Regions from separate parts of the Desulfofalx alkaliphila DSM 12257 genome, predicted to be linked through region 1. Evidence: riboswitches for the same ligand, from Rfam matches in the RefSeq annotation. Region 1 holds a riboswitch; each other region holds the start of a gene.
What was found. Region 1 has a riboswitch for molybdenum cofactor ahead of BR02_RS0111730 (stalk domain-containing protein). Riboswitches for the same ligand answer to the same signal wherever they lie in the genome.
Positions count from the first base shown of each region.

Region 2: linked by a shared signal. The riboswitch ahead of BR02_RS0101895 (ABC transporter substrate-binding protein) and the one ahead of BR02_RS0111730 (stalk domain-containing protein) in region 1 are both predicted to bind molybdenum cofactor.
Region 3: linked by a shared signal. The riboswitch ahead of BR02_RS0101935 (DUF3909 family protein) and the one ahead of BR02_RS0111730 (stalk domain-containing protein) in region 1 are both predicted to bind molybdenum cofactor.

Region 1 covers NZ_JONT01000030.1:2,812-11,130, forward strand. The annotation lists gene BR02_RS0111720 (sigma 54-interacting transcriptional regulator) at 1-651, shown strand, start outside; gene BR02_RS0111725 (alpha/beta fold hydrolase) at 640-1,554, opposite strand; molybdenum cofactor riboswitch at 1,804-1,929, shown strand; gene BR02_RS0111730 (stalk domain-containing protein) at 2,042-3,244, shown strand; gene BR02_RS0111735 (hypothetical protein) at 3,383-3,649, shown strand; gene BR02_RS0111740 (RIO1 family regulatory kinase/ATPase domain-containing protein) at 3,690-4,421, opposite strand; gene mobB (molybdopterin-guanine dinucleotide biosynthesis protein B) at 4,405-5,193, opposite strand; gene BR02_RS0111750 (Gx transporter family protein) at 5,214-5,723, opposite strand; gene BR02_RS0111755 (NusG domain II-containing protein) at 5,783-6,166, opposite strand; gene BR02_RS0111760 (energy-coupling factor transporter transmembrane component T family protein) at 6,142-6,903, opposite strand; gene BR02_RS0111765 (energy-coupling factor ABC transporter ATP-binding protein) at 6,914-7,576, opposite strand; gene BR02_RS0111770 (energy-coupling factor ABC transporter ATP-binding protein) at 7,592-8,319, opposite strand, start outside.
Region 2 covers NZ_JONT01000002.1:21,844-30,162, forward strand. The annotation lists gene nirJ1 (putative heme d1 biosynthesis radical SAM protein NirJ1) at 1-598, shown strand, start outside; gene hemB (porphobilinogen synthase) at 641-1,603, shown strand; gene nirJ2 (putative heme d1 biosynthesis radical SAM protein NirJ2) at 1,606-2,598, shown strand; gene ahbA (siroheme decarboxylase subunit alpha) at 2,701-3,162, shown strand; gene ahbB (siroheme decarboxylase subunit beta) at 3,164-3,640, shown strand; gene hemL (glutamate-1-semialdehyde 2,1-aminomutase) at 3,747-5,033, shown strand; molybdenum cofactor riboswitch at 5,254-5,370, shown strand; gene BR02_RS0101895 (ABC transporter substrate-binding protein) at 5,537-6,379, shown strand; molybdenum cofactor riboswitch at 6,397-6,516, shown strand; gene BR02_RS0101900 (hypothetical protein) at 6,633-7,076, shown strand; gene BR02_RS0101905 (hypothetical protein) at 7,087-7,527, shown strand; gene BR02_RS0101910 ([FeFe] hydrogenase, group A) at 7,657-8,319, shown strand, end outside.
Region 3 covers NZ_JONT01000002.1:32,688-41,006, reverse strand. The annotation lists gene BR02_RS0101950 (pyridine nucleotide-disulfide oxidoreductase/dicluster-binding protein) at 1-881, opposite strand, end outside; gene BR02_RS0101945 (molybdopterin-dependent aldehyde oxidoreductase) at 1,031-3,808, opposite strand; gene BR02_RS0101940 (molybdopterin-binding protein) at 3,874-4,899, opposite strand; molybdenum cofactor riboswitch at 4,978-5,096, opposite strand; gene BR02_RS0101935 (DUF3909 family protein) at 5,133-5,459, opposite strand; molybdenum cofactor riboswitch at 5,572-5,690, opposite strand; gene BR02_RS0101930 (hypothetical protein) at 5,995-6,237, opposite strand; gene pruA (L-glutamate gamma-semialdehyde dehydrogenase) at 6,345-7,892, opposite strand; gene nrfD (NrfD/PsrC family molybdoenzyme membrane anchor subunit) at 7,936-8,319, opposite strand, start outside.

The DNA of each region.
Region 1 (8,319 bases):
TGTCCTATGCTGCTGCACGCCATGTACATTGACAGTAATATCAACTGTAAACTCTGCCTAAAATGCGTCACAAACTGTCCTAACAATTCCATCACCTTTAGCATCAGGCCACCAGGTCGAGAAATTTGGCAGCTCTCCAACGTCCACGGGGGCATTGCAGCGCTGGTGCTTTTCTTTGCCTTCATGCTGATACCGCCATTAACCATAGAGAGCCTGAAAAACCTTTATCCCGACCACTGGAAACTGCTATTTAACCTTTTTTACTGGCTGCTATTTTCTCTACTGTTAGCAGTGGTTGTTGTATTTCTAAGAAAGCATATTTCCAGTAAGAATTTTACCCCCTACCTGAGAATGTCTTTGGCTTTTGTGCCGCTGTTAACTGCCTCCCATGTCTCTTATCAGTTAGGAGCCAAATTTGATGAATTAAACTCCATATTTATTCAGTTAGTATTTGCCAGCCAAGCTCCGTACCTGCTTACCGTCAGTGCCTGTAACTTTACCCAGTCCCTTCTTATGATTGTAGGACTGCTATTAACATTGTATTGCCTATTTAGAGTTTTCCCTCAACTAAAGCACCGATGGGTTGGTGGCACTGCCTTTGGGTTTAGTCTGGCATACTGTTTTATTATTTTGTTGTTCCTATGTGTTTAAATTGGGGCTATTATCAATTGTTTTTAGAAATTCTTTGATTTTATCCAGTACAACTTCAGGCTGTTCCTCAGTAAGAAAATGTCCTGCCTGGGGAAGTACCACAGACGGTCGGTGGTTTGGTAAAAGTCGTTCCAATACCTTAATAATCCTCGGTGGTGAAGATGGGTCCTTTAGTCCCCAGATAATTTGGGCAGGTACTTGCCAGCCATTAAGCATTTGTCCGGTCTTCAGCAGCATTCTATAAATAGGGTCTGATTTAAGGATTGGAATTTGCCTAATAGTACTTAGCTGGGCCTTTCGATCAGCCTTGCACCTATAAGGATACCCAAATCCCCGGCGGATTTTTTTGGTGAAAACATCCCTTCTGGAAAAAGCTAAGGGCATCACAAGCCTATGTAAGATATTTAGATTCTCTACCATCACTTCACCTATTACTGGGATTCGTAACGGCCAAAGAACTATGTAAGACCAGGGAGGCAGATAAGGGCTTTTTCCCCAAACTTCCGGTACCGAACCACTGTTATTTAAAATAACAAGCCCCTTGACCAAGTGCTTGTGTTCCGCAGCCCATGCCAGACCGACAATTCCGCCAATATCATGCACAACTAAAGTTATTTCATTTAACTCCATCTTTTCAATAAATTGTGCAAGTCGTTGTGATTGGGCCTGTAAACTGTAATCCTCACCGGCGGGCTTGTCTGAATAGCCAAAACCTAAAAAGTCAGGCACTATACAGCGATACTCTTTACTCAGTTCCGGGATAAAATTACGGTAAAGGTAACCCCAGGTTGGGTTACCATGCAGCATTATCAGAACCCCTCCACTGCCCTCATCCAAGTAGTGCATTTTATACCCGGCTATTTCAATAAAATTTGAATGAAAATCAAAGCCCTCCGGTTTCAAACCCTCACCCTCCCACTGTCCAACCTTGACCATACATTGCCTGGCAAATCGGCACTCACAAAGTGCAAGAATAGATATCTATAAAATATCATACTTTCCAAAAGACATCGAGTTTTTTCATATACCTCCATTTCTATGGTAGAAAATACCTAAGTAATTTATTTGAGATTCTAGCAGGAATTATCTGGGGCAAAGGCGAATATTTTTTGTGGACAATATCACTATGGATTCTTACTATTTTTTGATTCTAATAGAATAATGCTCCGAGCCCCTTCAACCTAAAAGATACGTCACATCCACGGTTATCGGGCCGACAGGGTTTACCTGGAAACAGGTAGGCCTCCCATTGTGGAAAGGAGCCTTCATCAGGTCAATTTAGATCCGGTTGGCTTACTTTCAGTCACCCGGATCTTTTTTATTTGAAAGGGGGTTTATGACAAGTTATCATTGCACAATCCTGTAGAAAAATTATAAGGAGGGTAACTTTATGAGAAGACAATTATCTATTATCTTGGCTTTATTACTGTTTATTTCCATTGGTGCGGCAGCAGCCTATGCCGGACAGTCTGATGTAAATGTGGTTGTTAACGACGAGTCGGTATTGTTTCCGGATCAAGGGGCCTTTATTGACACCGATACAAACAGAACTTACGTTCCTATACGGTTTGTTAGTGAGGCCTTAGGTGCTAAAGTTAACTGGGATAAGGACGCCCAAGCGGCCACTGTTACGCTGGGAAAATCCGTTATTACCATGCCTGTGGACAGCAACCAAGCCACTGTAAACGAAAAAAATGTGCAGCTTGATGCGCCGGCCATGCTGAAAAACCAGCGCTTATTAGTGCCGCTGCGCTTTGTCAGTGAGGCTTTGGATAAGGACGTAGAGTGGAACGAAGCCGAGCGAACTGTTTATATAAGTGCGGGACCATTCATTCGAATGGCAAGCACTATCGGACCCATTGACGCCGGAATTGTAGGCACCTTGACCAATCTCTTTGAGGAAAAAACAGGCATTAAAGTGGAATTTGTGGGCGCAGGTACAGGCAAAGCCCTAGAAATGTCCAAAACCGGGGATTTTGACCTGGTGCAGGTGCATGCCCGGGCCCTTGAGGAACAGTTTGTTGCCGAAGGTTATGGCACCGAGCGCATCCCCCTGATGTATAACGACTTTGTCATCGTTGGTCCAAAGTCTGACACCGCAGGAATTAGGGGACTGACCCCTTCAGAAGCCTTGAATCGAATTATGGAAACAGAGTCGTTGTTTATCAGCCGTGGCGACCGTTCCGGCACCCACGTCGGTGAGATGGAACTTTGGAAAGCCGCAGAACTGGAACCCCAGGGCGATTGGTACGTAGTCTGGGAGGGAGGTCCCCAAGGAAATAGCGCCACCCTGCGTTACACCGATGAACAACAGGCCTATACCTTCATGGATCGGGCCACCTACCTTGTTCTAAAGGATGAGATCAGCTTAGATGTTCTGGTGGAGAAACACGAATCACTGCTAAATTTCATTACCCTAATCCCGGTGAACCCGGAAAAATTCCCGCAGGTTAAGTATGATCTAGTGATGCAGTTCGTGGATTATGCAACCTCTATAGAAGCGCAAACGGTAATTGAAAACTTCAAGAAGGATGTCTACGGCGAGTCACTTTTCTTCCCCAATTCTGACCGTTGGCACGCCCATAAAGAGTAATAATGACGATGCGATACCATTTTAAACGCGCCCCGCTTGAAGGGGCGCGTTTTTTAAGTTGATAATCAAATATAAAAAGAATACTAAACAACATATCGGGTAAACTTATTAAAAAAATTAAAGAAAAGAGGGATTGGCATGCATACGCTTAGCCATTTACAAGAGGCTCTACACCAAAAGGAACAGGCACTTATTCAATACGTTCGTTATATGAGGGAATCCCAAGACAGTGATAACCAAGATATGGCAGCACTTTTTTCTGATCTTGCAAAAGCAGAGGAAAAACATATTGCTGTAATTAGAAATCAGGTGGCTAAATATAATAAGGGTTTACTTAATAAATATGAAAGTATAAATGAGTATAATTCACAACACTCCACCTACAGAGACGCACCCGAAAATTGATTCCATATAAACAAACCATCTATTATTAATGATGGTTTGTTTAATTATTGAAAACTATTAAATTGCCTTTAAGGTTTAACTCCTTTATTTTATTTAGCAAGTAATCACGCTGTTTTTCCCTTCGTGATGCAGTTGCCTTTAACTCTTCCAATAAATAATATTCTATTAGTCGATAATCTAATTGAGTATTAGCAACATTTACATAAGCCTTAACCAATGACGAACAGACTTTGAATTTCCACTGGGCAAACATAGGATCATTAGTTAATATGAATGAGCTAATACCGCCTAAATCCCTTTCAGGGTGAGTAATACATATATCTTCAAAATCAATACCGTAAAAATTATCTCCGGTAAATATAAAATTACGCAGGTTTAAGTCTGATTTGCAAAAACAATATTCACCTTGCCTCTCAGTACTGTGTAAATGATAGAGCCACTTAGCAAGGCTATTAACCCAAGATTGGTGGATTGTCTTGGGATTTGTCAATAAATCTGTCAAAAGGATTCCTTCTATATACTCCATAATAATTACTCTGCTGTTGCTCCAAATTATTCGGGGCACCAAAAGACCCTTTTGTCTTAGGTTACATATTATGGCAGTCTCTTGATCGGCTTTTCCATTGACATATTCCTTAATTATATATTTAGACTTCACTGTTTCTCTGTTTATTGTATCCACTAAAAAAACTCTATTTCTAAAACTGAATTTTCGATGGTAATTTAAAATTCTTACTCTTAATAACTCTTCCAGCCTAGACTGCCATTCCATTTTTCGTCTTCCTTATTTTAATAGTAATATCACGATCTGGGTCATAACTGTCTAATTGGGAAAATACCTTTTCTAATCTGCGTTTAATATTTAATTGTTGAAAGTAATCTAAAGATATTTCCTGACTGCCAAGTTTAACAGTAACTTCATTGCTAACCATGCATTCTGAGCTCTTTGCTTTACCCTTTAATATTTGAGATGCTAATGTTCGGCAGCTGCTACCACATTTTTGACAATGCTCAATCTCATTGATAAATGGTAAATAATGGTTCATTTTATCCTCAATAAAATCCACTAGTCTCTCAGCATCTAATAGGGCGTTAAAAACCGGAATACCCTTATAAGTGGTTTTTACATTAGATATACGTCCGGATAAAGCAATTACCAAATCATTTTTGCGCTCCTCAATTTCTTTTTCATTCTTGACACATAGAATTTTCGGGACAAGTGTATTGGAAATCCCTTCCATAACCACATAATCATGGTCAAAAAATGTTAGTATTTTTTCTAAGGGTAGTTTTTGAGGAATTAACACATCTGTTTCCATCAAACCCCTAGCCACTACCATTTCAGCCCCAGCTTGCTTATGCCGCCAGGTATTAGTACCAACAGTATCCAGTGCAAATCCTTCAAAGTGAATATTTTTAATTGAGCCAACCCGATAACCCCTTTTACAGAGTTCGTTAATAATTTTTTCAACAGTTGTGGTTTTACCGGATTGGGTAACTCCAAAAACCGAGAAGACTTTCAAAAAAATCACTTCCTTAATCAACATTAGAAGCCTTTTAAATACTAACCATACGCAGTTATATTCCTGTTGACCAAAGATTTATATACATGATTGGTAATCAAGCCAACAACATAACCGGTTATTAATGCTGAAATCATTAATATTGGCAACAATGTGTAAACAGAGAAATCCTGCATTATCAGGCTAGCCACCAATAGCTGTCCGATATTATGGGTTACTGCCCCAACCATACTAATGTTGACAATGCTAACATATTTTGTTAATAACTCCCACAATAAAACCATCACTAAGGCGCTAAGCAGCCCCCCTGTAATACTAAACAAAAAACTGATTGGATTGCCAAATAGCAATGCCCCCAAGGTACACCTAATAAACACCACATAAAAGGCGTCTTTCCATCCCAATAATAATATTGATAATAATGTAATCACGTTAGCTAAACCCAATTTCACTCCTGGATGTGAGGGTATATAAATGGCACGCTCAAAGATATTTAGGGCCATAGCCAGAGCTACAAAAAGTGAAATTAGCACCAGACGCTTTGTATTCAACTTCTAACACCCCTTAATATTTTTACAAAATAGTGGGTGTGCCCACCGGAAGCCAGTGATTAGTATGTTAACGCGTCAACTTCATTTGATTTGCCCTTTATGGTAATCTTTAACCGATTTGGCGCACAAAAGGCTGTTTGACCGGGCATACTCAGCCAACCTGTTTTTACGCACACTTGATTTGGACAATCTGCTTCTTTAACCCTGACTAATCCATCTTTTATTTCTACTACGTTGAAGTTTCCTTCTCCACCGGTGATGGTAATTTGGCTGTTTTGAGAAACAGACAAATCTACTTCTTGGTATAAGTCACCATCCTTGTAAATCTCCAAGGATAAATTACCATCCAATTTTGGTTGGTCTTGTATTACATAAATAGCTATAATACTGGCGATAGCTAGCAATAAAAGACCTACAGTTATGTATTTATTAACATTATCCATATGTTTTCACCAACAATCGACAGAGTTAGTGCGGCCAAGGTCAGACCTATAGATACTATTGTTACTGTGTAATCCAATAAATTATATTTCAGTACATGCAAGTAGGTACGCTGTGGGTAAACTCTAAATCCCCTTGCCTCCATAACAATAGCCAGTTGATTAGCTTTGATCATTACATTTCTAATTAAGGGAGTAAAAATGTAAGTAAAAACCTTTATTTTTTTACCCCAGCCTACCTTCTGTATATCAACACCGCGTAATTGGATAGCAACCATTGTGTCTTTAGCCTCTTGAACAAATATTGGCAAAAAACGTATGGCCACCAAAACCATGAATGCTATCTCATATGGAATTTTTAATTGCACCAAGGCCAGCACATATTCCCTAGAGTTACTGGTTGCAACAATCATAGCCGAACCCAACAATATTAGCATCCTTAATAAAACACACAGGGTGGTAAATATTCCACCTGTGGTAAGAATATTTACCTCTCCTAAGATAATCAGCGCCTCGCCATGGCTCGTAAAAACACTTTGCACAATAAGGAGTAACAATAATACCGGCATCAGGCGGCGAAATCTGTATATTATACCAAGATAGTTAGTTTTATATATTTGCAGCAACAATAATGTAATAATCAACAATATAAGCAATGGGCCTGGTGAATTATAATAAAGAGCCAGGGTAGACAAACATAACACCACAACTATTTTTGCCCTGGGGTCAAGGTTTTTCACTCTAACACCTCTACAATTGTTCTGTTAACCGGCCCCTTTCGAGGCTAATTATGCGTGTAGCATACTTGTTAATAAAACTTTTATCATGGCTAACCATAAATACACCTCGCCCTGTAGCAAGTATTTTTTCTAAACAGTTCCCTAATAACTGCTTACGATAGGCATCTAATCCAGTGGTGGGTTCATCTAGGATTATTAATTCCGGCTCCAAAGCTAAAGTTGCTGCAATGGCCAAGCGCCTTTTTTCCCCCATACTTAATTGTGTGGGAAAGCTTTGAGCAAGGTGTTCCAGTTCAAAGTAAGATAAATTTTCATTAACCAAGCGCTGCACTTGATGGTCTGGCAAACCTTGGTTCTGTAGGCCAAATCCAATTTCCTCTGCCACCGTTGGGCAAAAGAATTGCCTGTCCGGGTTTTGAAAAACATACCCCACAATGCGACCTATTTGGGCCAAGGTCATTGTAGAAATCCTTTGCCCATTTAATGTGATATAACCACTTGTCGGCTCCAGTACTCCTACCATTAATTTGGATATAGTAGTTTTGCCACTGCCGTTAGCTCCTGTTAAAACGGTGATTCCCCTTTTGTCAATGTTTAAATTGATATTATTAAGTAAGAGTTTTTTCTGTCTGGGGTATTTAAAACTTACATCTACCATCTCTATAAAGGCCATAACCCACCTCCAGGCCTAGGTTACAAGCAACTTATGTCTGGCAAGCAATGCCTTATCCTGTAGGAATAAAGTTGCTTCTTTATCCTCAACCAACATCCCATTATCTATCAGTAACACTCTGTCGGCCATTGCAGAAGCAATTAGATCCTGTTCTACAATAATTACTGTTTTTCCCTGTTGGCGAAGATAAATCAATAAATCAGTAACTTTTCTTTTTGCAGCCGTATCTAACTGGGCCAGCACCTCGTCCAGTACTAAGACAGACGGGTCCAGGGCTAAAACTGACGCCAAAGCCACCAAGTGTTTTTGACCACCGGATAAAGTATTTTGGTTTTCATAACGCAAATCATTAATTCCGACCATGTCTAAAACAGAATCAACCCGTTGCCTGATTTGAAGGGGAGGTAAACACAGGTTTTCCGGCGCAAAGGCAACCTCATCTTCCACAGTGGGCGAAAATAGCTGAGTATCGGGATCTTGAAAAACAACTCCCACTTCTCTGGCCAACCGGGCAATTTTATATTGGCTAGTATCCAGACCGTTAATCAGAACCCGGCCGGTCATTTTCCCACCCATATAGTGAGGGATTATACCTGCTAGGCACAGGCAAAGGGTGCTTTTGCCGCAACCACTTAAACCTAAAACTGCCACCATTGATCCCCGCCCTACACTAAAAGATATGTTTTTAAGAACCTGTTTTCCGTCTGGGTAGCAATAACTAAGCCTGTTTACCACCACAGCAC
Region 2 (8,319 bases), on a different contig from region 1:
CGACTTGCTGGAAAGGGAAAAGATTCCCCGGGCTTGTTTTTATCACCTGGTTTATTCCGGTCGGGCCAGCCATATGAAGGACGAGGACATCAGCCATCAAGAATCCCGCCAGGCCCTGGATTTAATTATGGAGCGCACCGAAGAAATGCACAGCCGGGGATTAACCAAAGAAATACTGACGGTGGATAATCACGCAGACGGGGTTTATATCTATCTGAAATTAAAAGAAAAGGATCCCGCCCGGGCAGAAAAGGCCTGGGAGATGCTGCAGAGAAACGGTGGCAACCGCAGCGGCATCGCCATCGGCCAGGTGGACTGGTACGGTAACGTCCATGCTGATCAGTTTAGCCAGCACCATACCTTTGGCAATGTAAAAGAGCGCAAATTTAGTGATATTTGGACCAAGCCATCCCATCCCATACTGAAGGGCTTAAAAAACAGGAAACCCCTCTTGAAGGGGCGTTGTGCCAAGTGCTCATGGCTAAAGGTCTGCAACGGCAATTTTCGCCCCCGGGCGGAAGCAGTATATAATGATTTTTGGGCCGAGGACCCGGCCTGTTATTTGACTGATGAAGAAATTGGTCTTGGGGAGCAGTAGTTGACAAAAGGGCAGGTGAAATAATTGTTTCCTTATTTAAGAATGCGCAGGCTTAGATCCAGTGAGAACATGCGGCGTTTGGTACGTCAGCATCACCTGCGGGTTGACGACTTAATTTATCCGCTTTTTGTTACGCCCGGTGAGGGCATTAAAAAAGAAGTATCCTCAATGCCGGGGGTCTATAACTTTTCCTTAGATGAACTGCAGGCAGAACTTGAAGAAGTGGTGGCCTTGGGCATACCAGGCGTTATACTGTTCGGGGTGTTGGGTGACGAAGAAAAAGATCCGGTTGGTTCCGGTGCCTATCATGACAGGGGCATTGTGCAGCAGGCGGTGGAGGCAATAAAGGAAAAATACCCGCAACTGTTGGTGGTAACCGATGTTTGCCTGTGTGAGTTCACCGATCACGGCCACTGTGGCCTGATTAAAGGGGATCAAATAGATAACGACGCTACCCTGGAACTGCTGGCCAAAATTGCGGTGAGCCATGCCAAGGCCGGTGCCGATATGGTGGCGCCTTCGGACATGATGGACGGGCGGGTGGCGGCCATTCGCCAGGCCCTGGATGAGCATCACTTTGAGAATATACCCATTATGTCCTATTCGGCCAAATATGCGTCGGCCTACTATGGGCCCTTCAGGGAAGCGGCGGCATCTGCACCGAAGTTTGGTGACCGCAAAGCCTATCAAATGGATGCCGCCAACGGTGACGAGGCAATTCGGGAAACCTGGTTGGATATTGAAGAAGGTGCCGACATAGTGATGGTCAAGCCCGGTCTGGCCTATATGGATATTATTCGCCGTATCAAGGAAGAGTTTAAATATCCCACAGCGGTGTACAATGTCAGCGGCGAGTACGCCATGGTGAAGGCTGCCGCCCAAAATGGCTGGATTGATGAGAAAAAGGTGGTTCTGGAAACGCTCACCGCCTTTAAAAGGGCCGGGGCTGATATTATCATCACCTACCATGCCAAAGATGCTGCCCGCTGGTTAAAGGAGGAATAGGCATGCTGGTGTCATGGAATACCACAAACCAGTGCAACATGTACTGTGAGCATTGCTACCGGGATGCCGGGGCCAAGGTGGAGGATGAACTGAATACAGCCGAAGGCAAGGCGCTGATAGATGAAATTGCCAAGGCCGGTTTTAAAATAATGATTTTTAGCGGTGGCGAACCGCTGATGCGTGACGATATTGTCCAATTGGTAGCCTATGCTAAATCAAAGGGGCTGCGCCCGGTCTTTGGCACCAACGGCACCCTGATCACCTTGGAAATGGCAAAAAAACTAAAGGAGGCCGGAGCCCTGGGTATGGGCATCAGCCTGGACAGTGTAGATCCTGAAAAGCATGATCGCTTTAGGAATTCTCCCGGAGCTTGGGCAGCGGCGGTGGAGGGCATGCGCAACTGCCGCCGGGCAGGCTTGCCCTTTCAAATTCACACCACTGTGGTTGACTGGAACTATGACGAAGTGGAACAATTGACTGACCTGGCAGTGGAAGAGGGGGCGGTGGCCCACCATATCTTTTTCTTGGTACCCACCGGGAGAGCGGTTAACATAGAGCAGGAATCACTGCGGGCGGAGCAGTACGAAAACCTGCTTAAACGGATTATGAAGAAACAGCAGCAGGTGGATATTGAATTAAAGCCAACCTGCGCCCCCCAATTTATGCGCATTGCCAAGGAAATGGGCGTGGACGTACGTTTTACCAAAGGCTGTCTGGCAGGTACAGGCTATTGTATTATCAGCCCCAAGGGTGACGTGCAGCCCTGTGCTTACTTAAATATCCCGGTGGGCAATGTGCGGGAGGTGCCCTTCAGTGAGATCTGGAAGGACAACGAGGTATTTAACCGCCTGCGCAATGATAAACTGCAGGGCGGCTGTGGCACCTGCCGATACCAAAAAATCTGCGGCGGCTGCCGGGCCAGGGCCTATTACTACCACGGTGACTACATGGCCGAAGAGCCCTGGTGTTTATATCACGGCAGAAAAGGCTATTAGGTAATGCAGGATGACAGTGTTTGCCAAAGGGTGTTAATCTGCTTTAATTAGAGATAGAGGCGAACGGTGTTGACCGTTCGGCGAGGAATTGAGGTATAGGAAATGAAACTTGATGCTATTGACCGCAAACTTCTCAACATGGCACAATCAAATTTTCCCATAGTGGCACGGCCCTATAAAGAATTGGGCCACCGCCTTGGCATCAGCGAAGAGCAAGTGATTGAACGCTTGCAGCGGCTTAAAGATGAAGATTACATCCGCCGCCTGGGGGGAATATTTGATTCCCGCAAGCTGGGATACAAGGGTACCTTGTGCGGCATTAAGGTGCCCGCCCACAGAATTGATGAGGTGGCAGCGGTGGTAAACAGCTACCCCGGCATTACTCACAACTACTTGCGGGAGGGTGAATACAACATGTGGTTCACCGTATTGGCCAACTCTCCGGATAAGGTGAAAAAAATACTGGAAGAGATCAGCGAAAAAACCGGTATCACCGATATACTAAACCTTCCCTCTGAAAGAGTATTTAAGGTATTAGTAAATTTTGAATTGGATGAGGTGTAAAATGCTCACCAAGTTAGAGAAGAATATAATCAAAGAACTGCAAAAGGGATTGCCGCTGGTGCCCCAACCCTTTGCCCATTTGGGTGAAAAGCTGGGCTTAACTGAAAAAGAATTGCTGGAAATTATAGACCAATTGATGGAAAAGGGTTATATGAAAAGAATGGGTGCTGCCCTGAGGCACCACCGGGTGGGTTTTGTGGCCAATGCCATGGTAGTGTGGCAGGTGCCTGAGGATATGGTCGAAGAGGTGGGCAATAAACTGGCGGCACACCCGGAAGTAACCCATTGTTATCAGCGCAAAACTTATCCCCACTGGAAATATAACTTTTACACCATGATTCACAGGCAGAGCAGGGAAGAATGCTATGATCTGGCCGAAGAACTGTCCCGGTTGGTGGGGATAAAGGAGTATAAGCTGCTCTTTAGTACTAAAGAACTTAAAAAGAGCAGTATGGCGTATTTTGCAGATGAAAAGTAGGTAATTAAGCGGCCACCCTTGATTTGCCCTCTGGATTGTTTTGGTAGGCTAGACAGGCTCTCGGTCTACAAACTCCAGAATCTTTTGCTAAGGAGGTTTGAAAACAATGCCTACATATGAAAAATCTAAAAAACTTTATGCTGACGCCCAGCAGTATATACCCGGCGGGGTGAACAGCCCGGTGCGGGCCTTTAAATCGGTGGGCGGTGACCCCCTGTTTATAGAACGGGGCGACGGAGCCTATATGTGGGATGTGGATGGTAACCGCTACGTGGACTATGTGGGCTCCTGGGGCCCCCTGATTCTTGGCCACCGGCACCCGGCGGTGGTGGATGCCCTGCAGCACTGCCTGGGACTGGGTACCAGTTATGGTGCACCCACGGAATTGGAGACCCAACTGGCGCGCATGGTGGTGGACGCGGTGCCGTCCATTGAAATGGTGCGCATGGTGAACTCGGGCACTGAAGCCACCATGAGTGCATTAAGGCTGGCCCGGGGCTACACCAATAGAAACAAAATTGTTAAATTTGAAGGCTGCTACCACGGCCATGCGGATTTCCTACTCATTAAAGCCGGTTCGGGGGCATTGACATTGGGTGTGCCCACCAGCCCCGGTGTACCGGCCAGCATTGCCGGCAACACCATCACAGCACCCTTTAACGATTTAGATACACTAAAGAAAATATTTGAAATGGAAGGCGAAGATATCGCTGCAGTGATACTGGAGCCGGTACCCGGCAATATGGGGGTAATACTGCCCAAGGCCGGATTTTTAGAGGGACTAAGGGAATTAACCAAAGAGTATGGCAGCCTGTTGATTTTTGACGAAGTGATGAGCGGGTTTAGGGTGGCCTATGGCGGCGCCCAGTCAATTTATAAGATTGATCCTGACTTAACCTGCCTTGGTAAAGTAATTGGCGGCGGCCTGCCGGTGGGAGCCTACGGCGGTAAGCGCGAGATTATGGAGCAAATATCCCCGGCCGGGCCAATCTATCAGGCGGGCACCCTGTCCGGTAACCCCTTGGCCATGACAGCCGGCATAGCTACCTTAAAAGAACTGGCTAAACCGGGCGTTTATGAAGAACTGGAACGGAAATCGGAAAAACTGGCCCAGGGTTTAGGTGAGGCCGCTAAAGAGGCAGGGGTGCCGATGAGCCAAAACCGCGTCGGTTCAATGCTGTGTACTTTCTTTACCTCAGAAGAGGTGGTGGATTTTAAAACCGCTTGTTCCTCAGACACAGAAAAATTCGGCCGTTTCTTTAGGGCGATGTTGGATGAGGGGGTATACCTGGCACCGTCTCAATTTGAGGCAGCCTTCATGTCGGTGGCACACAGTGATGAAGACATCGACTTCACCATCGAGGCCGCCCGTAAGGCCTTTAAGAAATTGTAAAGCAGAACAATGCTGTACGCATGGGCCCCATTGCATGCTGCGGTAGAAATGACCGGATAAATTTAAAACCCTTTAATGAAGGTAGATACCATAAAGATCTATAGGTAACTATAACCTTAGCTTCAGAAAAGGAGAAAAAAATCTTTACTATAAAAAAGGATTTTTTGCATAAAGCTAGAATACACTATAGAGTTAGTACGAGATTTATATTATCAGCAAAAATCAATATAGCCTCCGAGTCTGTTAACCTACAGTGGGCCATGGTTTTCAGACCGTTAGGGTACATATGGAAACGTGTGTGCCTCCCGGTGTGGAAAGGAGAGTGATTGTTCAGCTTAGCTAATAATGCCAAACTTTGCCTATCTACAGCGGAGTTTGGTTTTTTATTTTCAAACTTATACCTTGCGTATAAGAATTGTTCTACAGGTGCCCCTTATTAAATAGTAATAAGACAGGAGGAATTATAATTGAAACGTTTTCTAGTATTATTACTGGCCCTGGTAATGGGCTTAGCCCTAATGGGTTGTCAGAGTCAGGAACCTGCCGATAACGATCAACAAAGTGCAGAGCCGGAAATTAAAGACGTAATACTGGCCACCACCACCAGCACCCAGGACAGCGGTTTGTTAGATGTGCTGGAACCAATGTTTGAGGAGCAAACCGGTTACAACATTAAGACCGTTGCTGTTGGTACCGGCCAGGCATTGAGTATGGGTGAAAAGGGTGAAGCAGATGTGCTGCTAACCCACGCCATGGCGGCAGAGAAAGAATTGGTGGATTCCGGAGCAGTAGTTAACTACCAGCTGGTTATGCACAACGACTTTGTAATAGTTGGGCCACCTGCTGATCCTGCAGGCATTAAAGAGCTGGCAACTGCCAAGGAAGCCTTAGCTAAAATAGCAGAGACCGGAAGCGTATTTGTATCCAGGGGTGACGATTCCGGCACCCATAAGCAAGAGCTGGCCCTTTGGAAAGATGCCGGTATTGAACCTGCCGGAGATTGGTATGTGGAAACAGGAAGCGGCATGGGTAAAACCTTAGCAGTGGCTAACGAAAAGGAAGGCTACACCCTTACCGACCGGGCCACCTACCTGGCACATCAGCAAAACCTTGAGTCAGAAATACTGCTGGAAGGCGACGCTGTGTTGCTAAACATTTACCACGTTATGCAAGTTAACCCCGAAAAATTTGAAAAAGTCAATGGACCTGGGGCAAAGGCCTTTGTAGAATTTATGATTGACCCTGCCACCCAGGATGTTATTAAAGAATTTGGTGTAGACCAGTATGGTCAGCCCTTGTTCTTCCCGGATGCCCATACCACTGTAGAGGAATTGTTAGGCCAATAACAGTTTAATCTAAAACTAAATACTAAGTTCTCCGAGCAATAACGCCTACAGCAATAAGCCATGGTGTTATAGCCGATAGGGTTAACAGGGAAACCCGTTAGCCTCCCCCTTTGGAAAGGAGAGCGTTTTCCGGACAATCTTGTAGAAAGGCTACAGTTGTTGATGCCTTCATTTTGTGATGCACAAAACAGTCTGGTCAGTGTCTGCTTTTTAAAGGGTACTGCCAGACTGTTTTTGTTATATAAGGAAAGAGGTGTTTAGTTTGAAGGGGCGATACCGGCTGTTGGTTTCTTTTCCTGTGGGGGATGTTGTGGGGCATTATGGTGCGGAAGAAAAACAGTTACATGACCTTGCGGAAACACTGGGCGGGTTTAAAGATCGGGTCTTTGATATGTACCTTGAGTTTTCCCTGTTGGCTGATAAGGGGATGCTAATTAGGCAAGAATACGGCACCTGCAGAGGAAATATGACCGTTTCCTTTTACTACCCGCCAACTGTGTCAGTGGATGAAAGGCGTCAACAGATAATTAATATATTGCTGAAAAAATACCTGCACGAGCCGGTGTACCCACGGCCCGGAATATATGTGGTTCAAGACAAGGATGAGAATTACAGGCTGCTTAAGACCTCAAACGAACATGTAATATCCAGCAGTTACAACAGTTCAAATAATACAGTATCTAAGTATTTACATTAGGGTGATTACTATGAATGTTTTGCTAAAAGAACCCTTTAATAATCAAAAACTGGTTATAAATATCGGTAAGGAGATTTGTAAGATTACTCCAAAACGAACCCGAGAGATATTTTTAGAAATGCTATATTATATCTACAGCGTTACTAAGCAAGTAAACGCCTGCCAAAACAAGGATATATACCTCAATCAATTGGTTAAGGGCTGTGCCTTATACTTTTATTTACGTATGCTGCGGCAGAGAATCATGCCGAATAATTTAAAAACTTCTGTTGCCGTTAATCTATTAATATTGAGCTTTGGTATTTTGAAAGAAGATTTGCTTTTTGTAGAGCACTGTAAGCATGAAAATGATGGTGAGGAGATCTTCTTCGCCCGTTATTTTGGGGAGGATAAAGAACTTGAAATTATCCTCGCACAAACATGCGAAGAATATCTTAAGCCTGCCATATAAATTTTTCCTGCCCTGAGCCCCCCTCGGGGTATCTTTTTAAAATAATGGTCAGGAGGTTTACTTCCAGCCCGAAGTATAGATTTTTATTATATTTAGCGCTAAAAACGCTAAAGTAAAGGGGGTAAGTATATGGAAAAAAAGGCACATGAAAAAGAAGTGACCAGGCGCGGTTTCCTTAAAATGATGGGAACACTGGGCCTGGTCGGTGCCACAGCTACCGCTTTAGCCGGCTGTGGTTCCAAAGAATCTGCCGGCGGAGGTGGATGGCTGCCCCAGCAGTACCAGGCGGCCGGTACATGGCCGACACAGGTGCGGGGGCGGGTTCCATTGGATCCCTTCAGTCCGTCGCTGAGTAGGGATGACAAGAAGTGTATTCTGTGTGGGCAATGTTTAGAGGTGTGTCAAAGGGTTCAGTCGGTTTTTGGATACTATGAGCTTCCGGTAAAAAATGACGTAATCTGTGTCAACTGCGGCCAGTGTTCTCTGTGGTGTCCCACTGCTGCCATCACAGAAAGGGATGAAACCCAAAAGGTTTTTGATGCCTTGCAAGACCCCGATAAGATCGTTATTGTGCAAACGGCTCCGGCCACCAGGGTGGCCCTTGGTGAGGAATTCGGTTTGCCCCCGGGTTCATGGGTTGAAGGACAGCAGGTTGCAGCATTAAAGGCCTTGGGTTTTGATAAAGTATTTGATACAAACTTTACCGCTGATCTGACAATTATGGAAGAAGGCATGGAGTTAATAGCAAGGGCCACCGGTAAAAAAGACCCCAACAAATATCCCCTACCACAA
Region 3 (8,319 bases), on a different contig from region 1:
CCCTTGTCATTTCCCAACGGCACCGCCGGTAAAGCTTCTACCCCCTTGGTGCTGGTAAAAAGACGGCTTTGGTAAGACCCTTCATTTTCACGGGCAGCAGTCAGCGATACCCCCTGCAAATAACGATCTATGGAAATGGCTGCCCTTTTGCCATCTGAAAGGGATGTTATGGGAGAATAATTGTTAGCATTTCGCAGTGTGCCGCCGGCAAAGACACCCTCGCTCCCTGTGGCAAAGGTGATGGGATCAATGGTAAACTTATCCTCTAAGGGTGACCCCCCTGTGCCCAAATAAACGGCCTGGTATTGGCTGCCTATGGTGTCAAAGGCCAGATCACTTCCCACCTTGGTGTTTAATTCAATAATTACCCCAAGGCTTTTCAATACTGACAATTCTTCATCTATGACATGGGAGGGCAGCATCCACTCCGGAAAATCCCTTACCCTTCCGCCCAATACTCCCTTTTCCTCAAACAGCGTAACTTGATAGCCCTTCTTAGCCAGTTCAAAGGTTGCAGTTAAACCGCTTAAACCACCGCCTATTACTGCCACCCTTTTATTCTTGCTTGGTGCAGGCACTATATTAGGCGGTTTTACCTCACTTAATTGAATGCAGGTTTTCTCCAGGGCAGCTATGGAAAGGGCATCCCCAACCTCTTTGCGTTTACATACCTCTTGGCAGGGATGGTCACAGATTGAACCGATGATTCTGGGAAAGGGAACTGACTTTCTATATATATTCATCGCTTCATCAAAGCGGCCTTTTTTAACTTCCAACATAAATCTTTTTACGTCCACATGAACAGGACAGGCAGTGGTGCAAGCCGGGGGGTGTTCCTGAATACATTTTTCTTCGAACTCAAATATCCGTTTGTGATCCATGTTATCCCACCTCAATACCGCAATAAGTATATAAAGGGCGGACAATATCGTACGCCACTACAATCCAACCATGCCGGTGAAAATAACTTTTTCAATTATGGTAGAGGGCGGGCATGAAGGCCCGCCCTCTACATAGCAAGTTCAGTATTTTAGAAATCAGGGTTTTTAATGGGACGTCTTACCACCGGTATTTCTTTACCCTGCAGGCCTGCCAATATCTTTTCCGGTAACGCCGGCAGCTGGGTTATACGTACACCGCAGGCGTTGTAAATGGCGTTGCAGATGGCAGCATGGGGCGAAGTCAGCGGCAATTCACCCACGCCGGAAGCACCAAAGGGACCGTGCTTGCGGGGGAAGTTAACGTAGATGATTTCCATGTTGTCCGGAACATCCTTAATGTAAGGAATACCGCAGGCACGCATGGTGGTATGCTTTTCCAAGTCCTCAAAGTCTTCGGTCAGTGCCAGGCCAATGCCCTGGGCCAAGCCACCATATATTTGTCCGTCCAATACCGTTTTGTTGACGATTTCTCCCACGTCAGCAGCTAAAGTCATCTTAATGACCTCAGTCTTGCCGGTGGTGGTATCCACTTCCACCTCTGCTAAGAAGACACCGTACATGTAATTGGAGAAAGGCTTGCCCTGGCCTTTTTCGTCGCATGCGGTGCAGTTATCCGCAGCAGTGCTCCACTGGCCCACATACTTTAGCGGTATGCCCTTTGCCACCGCTTCGTCGTAAGTCATGTAACTTCCGTCATCTTTCTTAAGGGCGTTAAGCAATTGCTCACAACCGTTAATTACAGCATTGCCGATAACCACCTGTGAACGGCTACCGCCGGCAGGGCCGCCGGCAGGGGCTAAGTTCATATCGTTCATAACCAGCTTAATCTGCTCCGGCTTAATACCCATGGGACGCAGTGCTTCATGGGAGGTGGCCAAGAGGCCCATATCTGCACCCTGTCCGTGATCCTGCCAGTTTGTACTTACCTGAACCCGACCGTCGGACAGCAGTTCCACCCATACTTCCGCTCCATCTACACCGTCCAAGCCGCAGCCATAGACGCCGACAGATACGCCAACACCACGTTTTTTCTCCGGTGTAGAAAGCTTTTTAGCATTTTCCAAAGCTGCTTGGTATTTGGGCCGGATGGCATCAATCAATGCGGTCATAGAATATACTTCCGGCTCATGGCCAGAGGGGGTAGTATCTCCGGGACGATAAGCATTAATATATCTCAGCTCCAGGGGATCGATGCCCAGCTTTTCAGCCAATACGTCCATTAAAGTCTCTGAGGCAAAGAAGCTCTGGGGTGATCCGTAAGCCCGGAAGGCTGAACCCCAACAGTGGTTGGTGCAAACGGTGTAGCCAACACCTTTAATGTTAGGAATACCATAGCCGGCACCGATAAACTGAGCACCGCGCAGGGTCAGCAGGTCACCAAACTCTGAGTAAGGACCGTGATCCACTGCCCAGTTGGCTTCCATGGCAACAATCTTGCCGTCTTTTTTAGCACCGTACTTAATATCAACAAAGAAGGGTGAACGCTTTCCGGTATAGGTAATTTGTTGATAATAATTGAAGTTTAAGAAACAAGGCTTCCCTGTGGCCATGGTGGCAGCACCAACCAGGGCCTCAATGGTGGGGCTAAACTTATACCCAAAGGTACCGCCTACCCCGGGGAATTGAGACAAGAACAGGTTTTTACCAGGCTCTAAACCAAGTCCTTCACCGATCATGGCTGCATGCAGGTCCAGACCGATACTTTTTGATAAAATCTGCAAATTGCCGTTTTCATCGTAGTAAGCGGCAGCAACGTCAGGCTCAATGGGCAGGTGGGGCTGACGACCGACATACAGGTCTTCCATTGACACTACCACATCTGCTTCTTCCATTACTGACGCCGTATCTTCACCCTTTATATTGTCTTGCTTGTAATAAACATTGGGTGTGCCGGGGTGAATTTCAATGGCATCGGGCTCCATTGCCGCAGGGGCACTCATGTAGGCCGGCAAAATTTCCAACTCAACCTTAACCTTTTCTACAGCGGCTTGGGCATTTGCCTCGGTATCTGCACAAACGATGGCAATGGCGTCGCCAAACTGAAATACTTTTTCATCACATAAAATGGGGCGATCATAGCTGTCCCCTTTGTTGTTTGGAAAGTTCAAGCCGTTAATCCGGTTTCTGCCCTTAATATCTTTATGGGTGACAACTTTATATACACCTGGCATTTTTTCAGCTTCAGAGGTGTCGATGGATAAAATTTTTGCATGGGAAACTTGTGCCTGAACCAACTTTAACTGCAGGGTTTCGGGCGGCATTTTTAGGCCAAAATCGGAGCCAAACTCAATTGTACCGGTAACTTTGCCAATGGCAGAGGGGCGCGGATAGTCAGTGCCAAAAATTTTGCCGTCGGCAGGCATTTTAAAGTCTAAGTCTTCAGCGGTAATTTCGCCGCGCATAAAGGCAGCCGCAGCCATCACGGCATCAACTAAGGGTATATAGCCGGTGCAGCGGCAAACGTTTTTATGTTTTTGGAACCAATCTCTTACTTCTTCTCGGGTTGGGGATGGGTTTTCGTCTAAGAGTGCCTTAGCAGACACAATAAAGCCAGGTGAGCAGTAACCGCACTGGGCGCCACCGTATTTCACCCATGCCATTTGTAAGGCGTGCAGGTTAGTGGGAGTGCCAATACCTTCAATGGTAGTGATAATAGACTCATCAGGTAAACGCTTCATTTTGTAAGCACAGGATAAAATTAGTTTACCGTTTAAAATTACTGAGCAAGCACCGCACTGGGCTTTACCACAACCGACCTTGGTTCCGGTTAGACCCAGTTGGCCGCGCAGCACATCCACCAGCATAGATTCCGGGTCGCATACGACAACTGTATTTATGCCGTTGATGTTGATTTTCTTTTTAATCACTTGACCACACTCCTTTTATTATTTAATTTAAGGCTATCGACCCTAAATTTTTCTAGCAGATTGTTTTACAAGCTTTTTCCAAAACCACAGTCCGGATATCTACACTCTTTACAGTTAACACAGAGTCCCCCATGGCCCAGCTTCACAATATCCCTGCGGCTTAATTCTTCCCCTGCCAGGATGCGGGGCACCACCAGATCAAAGATACTGCTCTTGCTGTACATTACACAGCCCGGCAATCCCAGCACAGGTACATCGCCTATATAGGCCAACATAAACATAGCCCCGGGCAAGGTGGGGGCACCATATGTAACAATACGCCCGCCCGCTGCCCGAATACCTGCAGGTGTCACGTCATCGGGGTCCACAGACATGCCTCCGGTAACTGTAATCATTTCAACCCCCTCTCCCAATAACCGGTTTATAGCGTCAACTATCATGTCTGTGCTGTCAGACACAAATATTTGTCTGCTTACAACACTTCCCCAACTCTCTATCTTCTTCATAACCACAGGGCCAAATTTATCTTTAATCCGCCCGTGGTATACTTCGCTGCCGGTGGTAACAACGCCGACTTTTAATGACTTAAATGGTTTAACCTCAACCAGGGGATAGTTTGTTTGGCATATGGACTCAATTTTACATATTTTGTCTTCTTCAATAACCAGGGGAATGATTCTGGTGCCTGCCAGCACCTTACCTTTTTCAACTATTTGATTGGTATGTAAAGTTGCAAACATCACTTCTTCTAATTCGTTAATGCTGTATAGGGCATCAACATTTACTTTAAGGAGGCCCTTTTCTTCGGCCAGCAAACTTACTTTACCTTCTTTGGGTTCCGTGAGGCTTATGCCGCTGCCGGCAGCCGCCTTTGCAATTCTCAGCGCTGCGTCATCCTCGTGCAGCAGCCCATTGTTTATTTCCCATACATATATATTTTGCTTTCCTATATCCAACAACTTCGGTATATCTTCAAACTGTATAATGTGCCCTTTTTTAAATGCCCTGCCTTTAAATTTACCCGGGACAATTTGGGTAATATCGTGACAGAGAACCATTCCAACCGCCTCTTGCACCGGTACAACTTTCACTGCTCCATCCCCCTTTTTTAACAATAAAACCAGGGCGCCGTGGAAGGGTTAAAACAGCGCCCTGGTTTATTTATAACCAGTAAATACTACTGTACTCCTTTCCACGCGGGAGGCCTAACGGTTTCCCATTAAACCCTAACGGCTTGGCTTTCTTATCGAAGGCCTTAGAACTGCCAAGCTCGGAGTCCATATTAAATTGTGCCACAAATCTATGCTTTATAAATAAAACTATTTTATTCCCTTATTAAACCTAATTTCTTGGCTAACTCACTCACCCTTTTGCTCTCCATATCTAAAACAACAGCCACAGAATCGTTGCCTTCTATTTTTAACTTTAAGAAAGACTTTTTCTCCCATTCAAAACCGATATAATAGAGGAGGTTTTTATAGTTTTGACTTGATGTGCTGATCACTAAATCACCCTTTGGACTAAGACCGTACTCAAAAAAGTAAAGCTTGCAATTATAGTTGTTTTTTAATAAAACCTCTTGTTCATCTGTAATTTTTTGTAACCTTACACCTTCAAGATGTGATTTGACTCTTTCAATGACCTCTTGCACCACTATTACCTCCAAGTTAACTACTAAACAGCCATCATCGGCGGGCTTCCGGCTAGGTTTATAAAAAGCCAGGATCACAGCAAAGAAGCATGTAATCCTGGCTTTTTAAACACCAAGTATTTACTTTACTCCTTTCCGAACGGGAGGCTTAACGGTTTCCCATCAAACCCTAACGGCCGAAAGATCATAGTATAATACCTTAGATCTGACGGCTCGGAGACTATTAAGTTATATTAATAACGTAGCAAAAAGCGTACCAATAAAAACAAGCTATCCAATTGGATTTTTAGTGCTATACCAGGAAAGTGTTACATTTTGGTATAACAGTGTTCTTTTTTGGGATGCTTTTTGTTCCAAAAGCACATGGTTAATGCCTTATTCTATTCTATGTTAATAAGCATATTCCTTCATGAATAATTGTTTATTAGGAAAAAAAGCCCCATTAGGAGGGTGCGTCTTTGAGCATAAGGGGACTCCTAAATGTGTCACTGACATAAATATAGTCGGCTTTATCAATGACAATACCTGTTGGGTTCTAAAACTGCGCCTTTAAAACTTGCCCGTCTACATGCCCGGGAAATCCGTTCCCGGCAACTGTATATACCTTGCCATCATAAATCATTCGTATAGCGTGGTTGCCCGTGTCAGTGATAAATATCGCACCATCAGGAGCAATGGCAACACCCCGCGGGCGATTAAATAAGGCTTTGTCTGCATCACCGTCCCTATATCCATTGATGGTAGAAAAACAACTAACGCATAACGAAAAAGACCACACAGGAGAATAAGAAACTCCTATGTGGTCTTTATTGCCCGCTTGAAGCTGTCCATTAAAGTTTTTCTTCAATCCCTAAGTAAAAGCTTCTTTTGGGGCTTTTTTTGTCTTTAGTACTTTTCTGATATTAACTTCGGTTGGGTGAAGTGGAGCAGATAATCTCTCCCACCGGCCTTGGAGTCAGTGCCTGACATTTTAAATCCGCCAAAGGGATGCACCCCTACCAAGGCACCGGTGCATTTGCGGTTAACGTAGAAGTTGCCCACATGAAACTCTTTCTTTGCTTTTTCGATTTTTAAACGATCGTTAGCAAAGACTGAGCCGGTTAAACCATATTCAGTGTTGTTAACAATATCCAAGGCATGGTCAAAACTGTCTGCTTTAATAAAGGCCAGTACAGGGCCAAATATTTCCTCCTGGGCAATCACCGCTTGGGGTGAAACATTGCCGAAAATAGTGGGCTGCACATAAAATCCACCCAAACTTTCAAGAGTATCTCCCCCGGTGAGCAGTTCACCTTCTCTTTTACCAATTTCTATATATTTCTTAATTCTTTCCAGAGAAGCCTTGTCTATCACCGGGCCAACGGGGAAGTTTTCTGTGGCTGGGCCAACGGTCAGCTCACCGGTCTTTTGCAGCACCAAATCAACCACTTGGTCATAAACATCACTGAGCACAACTGCCCTGGAGCAAGCTGAACACTTTTGCCCCTGGAAGCCAAAGGCCGATGCAACAATGGCAGTGGCCGCTGCGTTTAAATCTGCTGAACTGTCCACAAGAATAGCATCTTTACCGCCCATTTCCAAGGCCACCCGCTTAATAGCCCGTTGACCCTTTACGTATTTGGCAGCCAATTCATTTATTCTTAGGCCCACCTCTTTTGAGCCGGTGAAATTAACAAAGCTAATTTGTGGGCTGCTAACTAGGAAATCACCTATGGCACCGCCGCTGCCGGGCAAGAAGTTTACCACCCCGTCGGGCACCCCTGCTTCTTTAAGTATTTCTACAAATTTAGCTGCAATGACCGGTGTATTGCTGGCAGGTTTCAGCACCACAGTGTTACCCGCAACTATGGCGGCCGCTGTCATACCCGCCATAATGGCAAAGGGAAAATTCCAAGGTGGAATTACTACACCGACACCCAACGGCAGATACACCAGTTCATTATCTTCACCGTCAATCCTCACCAGCGGCTGGGTTTCTGCCAATCGGCACATTTCTCGGCCATAGAATTCCAGAAAGTCGATGGCTTCGGCTGTATCTGCATCGGCCTCTGCCCAATTCTTTCCTGATTCTAAAACTAACCAGCTTGATAATTGATATTTTCTTTCCCTCATTATGGCCGCTGCTTTAAAAAGACATGCCGCCCTTTCTTTGGGATTAACCCTGGCCCAGCTGTCAAAGGCCTTTTCCGCAGCGTCAATGGCAACTTGTGCTTGCTCAATTGAAGCCTTGGATGCATAGCCCACCACCTGCTCTTGAGATGAGGGGTTAATAGATACTATTTTCTCATCGGTATAGGTGGATTCACCGCCAATGACCAGTGGGTAATGCTGACCCAGTTGCCCTTGTGCCTCCTCCAATGCTTCCTTAAAATTTGCTACCACTTTAGCGTCATTAAAGTTTAATAATGGTTCGTTTGTAAAGTTTTTTAACATTATGTCACCCCGTGTTGTTATTATTTTATGCTATATTTAATTGTTACTGTGCTACTTTATGTTGTTCTTCCTGGTGGTCTAATATTCTGAAGTTATCACAGATGAAACAGTAAGCCAGAGCACCGCCTGCCACCAGACCAACGGTGACCAATATTTCTATTGCAGAAGGAATGTACCCTGCACCACTATAACCTATCATACCAACAATTACAACATTCATCCGGTTAATAATTACACCCAAGGCCACCAATGCACCGGCGGTAATCAGACCTGCCCTGGTCTTACCCCAGGGGATGAAGAAAATAATTATCGGTATAATTACGCCAAGGCCCATTTCTATTAGAAACATCGTTGACTCCAGTCCACCGGCAAATACATATTGCATGGCGTCCCGGGCGAATAAGTCCCATATTTTTAGAATTAGATA